DNA from 2 places in the Halomonas sp. 72 genome. Region 1 is predicted to be linked to the other one. Evidence: riboswitches for the same ligand, from Rfam matches in the RefSeq annotation. Region 1 holds a riboswitch; the other holds the start of a gene.
The links. A riboswitch is a leader RNA that binds a small molecule or an ion and turns the genes downstream of it on or off. The one in region 1 is predicted to bind thiamine pyrophosphate.
Positions count from the first base shown of each region.

Region 2: it holds a riboswitch for thiamine pyrophosphate, as region 1 does, so the genes downstream of both, ACT3T6_RS00545 (sodium:solute symporter) here and thiM (hydroxyethylthiazole kinase) in region 1, are expected to answer to the same signal.

Region 1 covers NZ_JBQSYY010000003.1:116,935-121,351, reverse strand. Annotated here, with positions in the region: gene ampC (class C beta-lactamase) at 1-668, shown strand, start outside; gene ACT3T6_RS04455 (cupin domain-containing protein) at 800-1,465, shown strand; gene ACT3T6_RS04450 (DUF6164 family protein) at 1,462-1,827, opposite strand; gene gloA (lactoylglutathione lyase) at 1,829-2,362, opposite strand; TPP riboswitch at 2,591-2,686, shown strand; gene thiM (hydroxyethylthiazole kinase) at 2,711-3,511, shown strand; gene thiE (thiamine phosphate synthase) at 3,511-4,125, shown strand; gene ACT3T6_RS04430 (LysR family transcriptional regulator) at 4,122-4,417, shown strand, end outside.
Region 2 covers NZ_JBQSYY010000001.1:112,160-116,576, reverse strand. Annotated here, with positions in the region: gene ACT3T6_RS00555 (CoA-acylating methylmalonate-semialdehyde dehydrogenase) at 1-1,083, shown strand, start outside; gene ACT3T6_RS00550 (hypothetical protein) at 1,146-1,838, opposite strand; TPP riboswitch at 2,104-2,208, shown strand; gene ACT3T6_RS00545 (sodium:solute symporter) at 2,198-3,586, shown strand; gene corA (magnesium/cobalt transporter CorA) at 3,583-4,417, shown strand, end outside.

The DNA of each region.
Region 1 (4,417 bases):
CGCCAGGCACCCATCGACTCTATTCAAATCCGAGCATTGGATTACTCGGTTACCTGACCGCCCAGCGGCTTGGAAAACCTTACGCCCAGTTGATGGAAGCGCACGTGCTTTCAGCACTCGGCCTTGAACACAGCTACTTGCAGGTACCTGAAGACGCCCAGGCGAACTACGCCTTCGGGTACTCAAAAGAGGATGAGCCGATTCGAGTGAACCCCGGCGTACTGGATGCAGAGGCCTACGGGGTAAAGTCGAATAGCGCCGATATGCTGGCGTTCATTAACGCCAACATGGACAACTCAGCGGTGGATGAACCGCTGCGCGAAGCACTGGAAGCAACCCGGATGGGCTACGTCAACATGGGCGATATGACCCAAGGCCTCGGTTGGGAACGCTATGCCTACCCTGTGTCGCTTGACCAGCTACAAGCAGGCAATTCAATGGAGATGGTGCTGGAGGCGAACGAGGCCGAGCAGCTTCAGACACCGCTACCGGCAGATGACGATGTGTGGTTTAACAAGACGGGCTCAACCAATGGCTTTGGCGCTTATGTCGCCTTTGTACCCAGCCAGCAAATAGGCATCGTGATGCTCGCCAACCGCAATTATCCCAACCAGGCACGCATTGAGGCCGCCCACCATATTCTGACGACACTTACGGCGACGCCCTGAAAAAAACCGCCTTTATGCCACGAGCCTTCCTAAAGGCTCGTCATTAAAGCGCTCTTTTATGCATTGCATTTTGGGTGGTGGATAAGGAGACTTGCACTACCGCGATCCCCCCACTGCAAAGAGCCAATACCATGCGCCTTAACGCCGACTTTAGCCACTTTGCCTGCGTAACGCCGGACCAATATCAATGGGTCGATTCGCCCAGTGCAGGCGTCACACGCATGATGCTTGATCGCATCGGCGAGGAAGTCGCCAGAGCGACCAGCCTGGTACGCTACGCGCCCAACAGCCAGTTCACCGCACATACCCACGACGGCGGGGAAGAGATCCTTGTACTAGAGGGCGTGTTCGGTGATGAGCACGGCCGCTACCCCGCGGGCACCTATCTGCGCAATCCTATCGGTACGGGCCACACCCCGCACATAGGCGATGAGGGCGCGCTCATCCTGGTGAAGCTTCACCAGTTTGCAGCCAATGACATTCTTCAACTGGCCGTTCCTGCTCACCGTTTACCTTGGCAGCCGGACCGTCGCCCAGGCATTACCTATAAAATGCTGCATACCTTTCACCAGGAGCGCGCCAGCCTGGAGCGGTGGGAGGCGGGCGTGACGATTGCCTACCCGACGCTGGGCGGTGGCCTGGAAGCGTTTGTTCTGGAAGGCTCCTTGTGCGACGGCGATACCGAATACCCGACGGGCAGCTGGTGTCGCTACCCTCCCGGCGCCGCTCCCCAACTTAGCGCGGGCAGCGCAGGGGTCAAGCTCTACTTAAAACGCGGGCACCTGCGGCTTGATTAACGAGTCAGGCCAAGAAATGGCAGCAGCGTAAGCAGTGCCACCATAACGACCGCCACCATTACCAGGGTGACCTGAAAGGGATGCGCCGCCAAGCGGCGCCATAAGGTAGGTGCATCGCCTTGGCTCACGGCCTCGGCGTGCGCTTGCCGAGCCTTGGTGAAGCGCTCGGCTTGATACACCGCCAGTGCTGCTTCGGCCGCCTCACGCTGGGTTTCATCACGCAGCCAGATCGCGTCCACCCCTAAGCGGAAAAAACCGGCCTGCGTTTCATAGGTATCAAAACCATGTTCTGCCAGTAGTGAGCGGACTTCCATGGCTTCTTCATCGGTAACGTAGCGCAGCCGAAACAGCAAGTGTGCCATATCAGTCGCCCATCGCCGCCATTAGGTCGGCCTGGATAACTTCGATCCAGTAGCCGTCCGGGTCTTTCACAAAAATGACGCCCTGCATTTTGCCTTGATCCGCCCGCTTTATGAACGTCACATCGTGCTCATCAAACCATGCCTGGGCCGCTTCCAAGTCCGGCACGCTAAAGCAGATATGTCCAAAGCCCTGCGGTTCGGCATTGCCATCGTGGTAGGCAAAATCGTCCTGGTCTTCGGTGCCCCAGTTATGGGTAAGTTCTAACAGCCCCTTTTGGCTGAAGGTCCAGGCCGTACGCGCCTGGGTATCTTCCGGCACCTGGTCGTTGGCTTCCAGGTTCGCCAGAAAGTAGAGCGAAAACTGCATCTCTTCGAAATCCAGCCGACGCAGCACCTGCATGCCAAATACCTGGGAGTAAAAGGCCAATGAACGCTCGGGGTCTTTCGCCCGCAGCATCGTATGGTTTAAGCGAAACCCTTGGGTTTGCGCAGGGGCCGGACGAACGCCTTTATGCTGTTCACCTTGCAAAGTCATCTTGGGCTCCTTGTGGGAATTATGCTGTTAAATGAATTGATTGAGCGGTTATCTTTGACAAAAACCATACCGTGTACAAGCCTATCGCTAACCGTTTCACACCGCATGATGCCGTTGTGATGACATACCATGAGGGCAGAACAGCCATTATTCCAGCCCCGCTTACCCTACCGGCCTCCCCTTACACATCGTCTGCGCTTTACAGCACCGCCCAAGGCAAGGATAGTAGCCTGACGACAGGGGCGCTTGAGACTCTCAAGCTGAGATGCACCCTTAGAACCTGAACCGGATAATACCGGCGTAGGAAGTCGCGGTGTCATCACACCCGATCTACGCTGTGAGGTGGCCATGACATCACTCCCGCTGAGCGACGCGCTTTCCGCTGTACAACGCACCACGCCGTTAGTGCACTGTATTACCAATTTTGTAGCGATGAACAGCACAGCTAACTGCCTGCTGGCTGTCGGCGCTTCCCCTGCCATGCTGCATTCAACTGAGGAAGTCGCTGAGTTTACTCGCTTGGCCGGGGCACTTTCGATCAATATCGGTACGCCTTCACCACACTGGGCAGAAGGTATGCAACTTGCCGCCAAAACGGCCAACGAGCACAATACCCCCTGGGTATTGGACCCGGTTGCAGTGGGCGCCACTTATTACCGTCAAACGCTTTCACAAACGCTATTGGCTTTTAAGCCCAGCGTGATCCGTGGCAATACCTCAGAAGTCATGACGCTTTCCGGCTTGACCCACGCGGGCCGTGGGGTGGATGCCACGGCCTCTACGGATGAAGCGCGTGAGGCCGCCATTAACCTCGCCAAGCAGCAGCGCTGTATTGTCGCGATGACCGGCGTGCAGGATTTTATTACCGATGGCACTCAGCACTGGCGCTTGAGCGGCGGACACGCGCTTATGCCGCGTGTCACTACGCTTGGCTGCGCGTTAAGTGCCACCGTTGCCGCCTTTGTAGCGGCCAGCCCCGGAGCTCCCTTGAACGCCACGTTAGCCGCACTTACAAGCTTTGCTATCGCGGGTAGCCGCGCTGGACAACAGGCGGCAGGCCCGGGTAGTTTTCAGGTAGCCCTGTTGGACGCCTTGTATCAGCTAACGCCTACAGACGTCCGTCAGTTTACCGGGCTGGAGGAAGGATAATGCGTTTTGATCTTTCGCTTTATCTGGTCACTGACGCTCAACTCTGTCAAGCCGCAGGGCTAGAGCGCACCGTTATTGAGGCCGTCAAAGGGGGCGTCAGTTTTGTTCAACTGCGCGATAAACACGCAAGCGATACCGACATGATTGAACAGGCCAGGCGCTTGAAAGCCGCCCTGGCGGGTAGCGGGGTACCACTGGTGATTAATGACCGCTTGAACGTTGCCTTGCAAAGCGGCGCCGATGGGCTGCATGTCGGCCAAAGCGATACAGCGGTTCAAGAGGCACGGGCGGCCATGGGGCCAGAGGCAATTATCGGGCTTTCGATTAATACGCTTGAGCAGCTTCATGCAGCCCCCGTGGCCCTGCTCGACTACGTGGGCCTGGGCCCGGTGTTTACCACCCAAAGCAAGCAGGACCATGCTAAACCGTTGGGGTTTGAAGGCCTGGCTCAATTAGCCGCGGCCTGCACCTTGCCAAGCGTGGCCATTGGTGGGCTCAAGGCTGAACACGCCCAGCAGGTCGTTGCAGCCGGTGCCAATGGCCTGGCGGTTATCTCCGCCATTTGTGGCCAGCCTGATCCTTACCAGGCCGCACGGGCGTTGGCTCGGCCATGAACCAGCTCGATCATATTGCCGCTTTTGTCAAAGTTGCCGAGCTTGGCAGCTACACGCGGGCCGCTGCAGCATTGGATCTTTCCCGCACGCGGGTATCACGTATTGTCATGGCCCTTGAAGAGACGCTCGGGGTGCGGCTTATTCAGCGCACCACGCGGCGCCTGCATTTAACCGCCGAGGGCGAGCGCTACCTTGCGCATGCCCAAGCGATTTTACAGGCGCTTGATGAGGCTGCCGCCGACGTAGGCAGCGGTGTTTCTGAAATAAGCGGCCGTTTACGCATCAACGGCCC
Region 2 (4,417 bases), on a different contig from region 1:
CAGCCGCTAGGCGTAGGGGCCGGTATTACGGCCTTTAACTTCCCGATCATGCTGCCCTGTTTCATGTTTCCGCTGGCCATCGCGACAGGCAACACCTTTGTGTTGAAGCCTTCTGAGCAGGATCCCAGCTCGACCATGCGCTTGGTGGAGCTTGCCCATGAAGCCGGTGTGCCAGCTGGGGTGTTGAACGTGGTGCACGGTGGTCCTGAGGTTGCCAACCAGATTGTCGATCACCCAACGATTAAAGCGCTATCGTTTATTGGCTCAACCCACGTCGGCTCATTGCTTTACAAGCGGGCGGCAGATGCGGGTAAGCGTATGCAGGCGATGATGGGGGCGAAGAACCACTGTGTGGTTATGCCCGACGCAAATCGCAGCCAAGCCATCAACAATCTGCTGGGCTCAGCATTTGGCGCCGCAGGCCAGCGCTGTATGGCTAATTCGGTCGTGGTGCTGGTCGGTGAGGCGCGACAATGGATTGATGATATTGTGGATGCTGCAGGCCAGATGAAAGTGGGGCCTGGCACCCAACAGGATGCCGATTTAGGGCCGCTGGTATCGCCTGCCGCCAAGGAGCGTGTGTTAGGTCTTATCGAGACCGGTGAAAAGGAGGGCGCAACGTTATTGATTGATGGGCGTAACTGCCAGGTACACGGTTATCCGAAGGGCAATTTTGTGGGACCGACGTTATTTACCGATGTGACTGCGGAGATGACCATTTACCGTGAAGAGATATTTGGGCCGGTACTCTGCGTTGTCAACGTGGAAACACTCGACGAAGCGATTGCGTTTATTAATGCTAATCCTAACGGCAACGGCACGTCTATCTTCACGAATTCTGGCTGGGTGGCGCGGCGCTTTGAAACTGATATAGACGTGGGGCAGGTGGGTATCAACGTGCCAATCCCGGTGCCGGTTGCCTATTTCAGCTTCACTGGCTCACGTGCTTCAAAGCTCGGCGATTTAGGGCCAAATGGAAAACAGGCGATCGCCTTCTGGACGCAAACCAAAACGGTAACGGCACGCTGGTTTGAGCCTGAAAACGTTTCAAGCGGTATCAATAGTACTATTGCATTAAGCTGACGCTTACTTACTAAGCAGTCACTGGTTCTTGTGGGGGCCAGTGACGTTGTTGTACTCAAGGCTTAAAAATCATTCAGCAGGCTCAAGCTTTCTTCCAGTAGCTTTTCAATCGGCTTAAGTTGGCTTTCATGCAATACGAGTAGAGACGGCGCCTCTTTTGGCTGTCCGACAAGGGGCACTAAAAGGGCGAACTCACTCTCCTCTAGATGAAATTCATGAATTTCACGCGGGCCTAAGGCCGTTTGGCATTGGGAGCAGCGGTAGACATCGTCCTCGCCATACACCAACCGGTGATACATTTTAAAAAGCGTATAAAGTGCCAAGCCGCCTTCAAGCGCAGACCAGCGTTCGGGCGTTTTGGGTATATCGTCGGTGACCTCTTGCCCTTCGGCTTTGGCATCGGCGATCACATTTGCTAAAGGCATCGCCAAAATGGCAGGGTCTTCAGAGGGGAGCGGAGCGTTTTGCTTCGTGGCCTGGTCGAAGTCTTTCACCGCGCGCTTTACATCATCTAGCGTATTTAAAACGTAGTCAGCATGCTGTAAGTCGCCAGGCTCGCAGCTACCGTTCTCCCAGCCATGGATCACGCGTAGCGTCATGTCTCCTCGTGACATGGGGCGGGCCAGCAGCATATAAAGCATTACGCGAACGTGAAGCTGGCGCTCATCGGTATTGTTTTCAAACGCACGGTAGGGGTCAGCAAACAGAGTATTGAGCCGCCCTTGCGTATGCTCCTTGGCTTCGGTGTATGACATATTGGTTTCCTGTAAGCGCGTCGCTTATTCTCCTGTGCGACGCTTGTAACACTAATGTTTTATAACACTAATGGCGGTAAGCTACTTTTATTTTGTAATGCTTTGACTCAGTTTACAGCAGCTTTTGTTAGTCTAGACAACGTTGTAGCGAATGAATAGCAGAAGTAAGCCGTTTTCCTGTTAGCTATTTAGCGGCTAGGATACGGCGCGAGTAGCTGCTCATTTTGACGGTTAGCTCGCTTTACATCAGGATACGCTCTCAATTCACTGTCGCCAGGGGAGCCACATTACGTGGCTGAGAATGCTATGACGCAGACCCTGGAACCTGAACCGGTTAGTACCGGCGGAGGAAGTGCGACATGCCATACCTAACGTCAGCCGTGCTAGGCGCGGCGCTCTGTTGCTTTGCATTTTTAGGCCTTAAAGCCCGTGGGCGTAAAGGCTCATTGGATGACTTCGTAACCGCTCGTAATTCACAAACCAGCACCACGCTAGGGCTCTCTTTTGTTGCATCTGGTATGGGGGCCTGGATTTTGTTTGCACCGCCAGAAATTGGCGCTTTTATTGGCCCATTGGCCTTGGCAGGCTATGCCCTTGGCTCCTCACTGCCTTTTATCGTCCTTGGCTTTTATGGTCCGTCTATACGCCGGGCTCTCCCTGAGGGGCGGAGCATCGCTGAGTTTGCTGAGGCGTGCTATGGGCGCGGAGTGCGCCACTGGGTAACGCTGGTTTCCGTGGTGTATATGGCCTGCTTTTTAGCCGCTGAATTAACCGCTATTGGAGCGATCACCTCGCTGCTTTCTGATGTTCCGTCGAGCTGGGTGATTATTGGAGTAACGCTCACTACGTTGCTTTACACGGTAAGCGGTGGGCTGCGCGCAAGCCTGGCCACTGATCGTTGGCAGGCATGGTTGCTGCTTGCACTGTTAGTGGTGGTTTCCAGTGTCACCCTTTGGCACTTGCCTGCTATGCCGAGCAGTGCGGCATGGCCCTCTATCGCCACTTCTGATGCGCTTAGTGTGGCACTAACGCTTGTCATCGCGGTTACCGCAGCGAACTTGTTTCACCAGGGCTACTGGCAGCGGGTATGGGCGGCACGTGATGACCACAGTTTGGCCCGCGGGGCTTGGGTAGGAGGGGGCGCCACGGTCATGATCGTTATGGTGATTGGCGGTTTGGGTATGCTTGCTGCCATGAACGGTGTTCCGCTGGGCGAACCGCCCATGCCTTTTTTTGCACTGCTCAATAACGCGCCACCCTGGCTAGCTATAACGGCACTAGTGCTTGCCGTTACATTGGTGGCGTCCAGCGTAGATACGCTACAAAGCGGTATTGCCTCACTGATCGTGTCGCGCAGTGAACAGCCAAGCGTTTCTATCGCGCTCACACGCTGGATGACCGTTTTGCTTATGGTGCCTGTCGTGGTTGTCGCACTTCAGGGTGTGTCTGTTTTACGTCTTTTTTTAATCGCTGATTTAGTCTGCGCTGCAACCGTGGTGCCCGTGCTGCTGGGCTTATGGCGGCGCATGACGCCCCTTGCGGCTATCGGTGGCGGCATAGCGGGTCTATTGGGTGCGATCTTGCCTGGGTGGATGAGTCACGCCAGCATAAGCGAAGGGATAATGGCGGCAAGCTTTCCGAACAGTGTACCCACACTAGCGCCGTTTCTAGGTGCGTTGTTAGCTTCCACGGTGGTGAGCGTGTTATTAGCGTATTTAAGAAGCCCCTGGAACCAAGGACAGTTATGATTCGCAGTATTTTGACTACCCCTGATGGCGAAACCCATGAAGGGAACGAAGAGCTTTTTGTCACATGGCAGAATACCCCCGGCAGTCATATATGGATTGATATGCAGGGGGAATCAGCAGAATCTGCTGAGCGGCTACTGGGCAAATTTGAGTGTCACCCCATGGCTATTCAGGATGCCCATAAGGAGCGTGTACCACCCAAAATAGAAGAGTTTGATAACCACGCACTGATTATTTACCGCGGTATTTCATCTTTTGATGCCCAGCTAAACTTTGTTCCTCAGCAGGTCTGCTTTTTTATTGGTGAGTGCTTTCTAGTGACGCTACATCCAGGCGTTGCCATGAGCATTGAGCGGCTCTTTAAGGAGCAGGGTAAGACGTTATTAGCGAAATCACCGGAGCAGGTGGCGCTCAAGGTGATGTATATCTCTGCCGGGTACTACATCGATAGCCTGCTTGAATTTGAAGCGGAATTAAGCGATTTAGAAGATGAGTTACATGAAAATGGCAACGATGTATTAATGCGCAAAATTACCATGTACCGCTCCCGGCTGGTTAAGATGCGGCGCGTGTTTAATTATCATAAAGGGATTACCCAAGAGTTAACTGTCTACGACTATGAGCACGTCCCGCGTGAGGAAAGTGAAACGCTGCATGCCATTAACGATGTTGCCGAACGTTTTGAGCGGCTTTATACGCTTACTCAGATGTATTACGACATTTGCGGTGATTTAGTAGACGGTTACATATCAATCTCGTCGCACCAACTGAACATTACAATGCGCGTTCTAACGGTCATTACGGCGATTTTTGTTCCGTTAACGTTTGTTG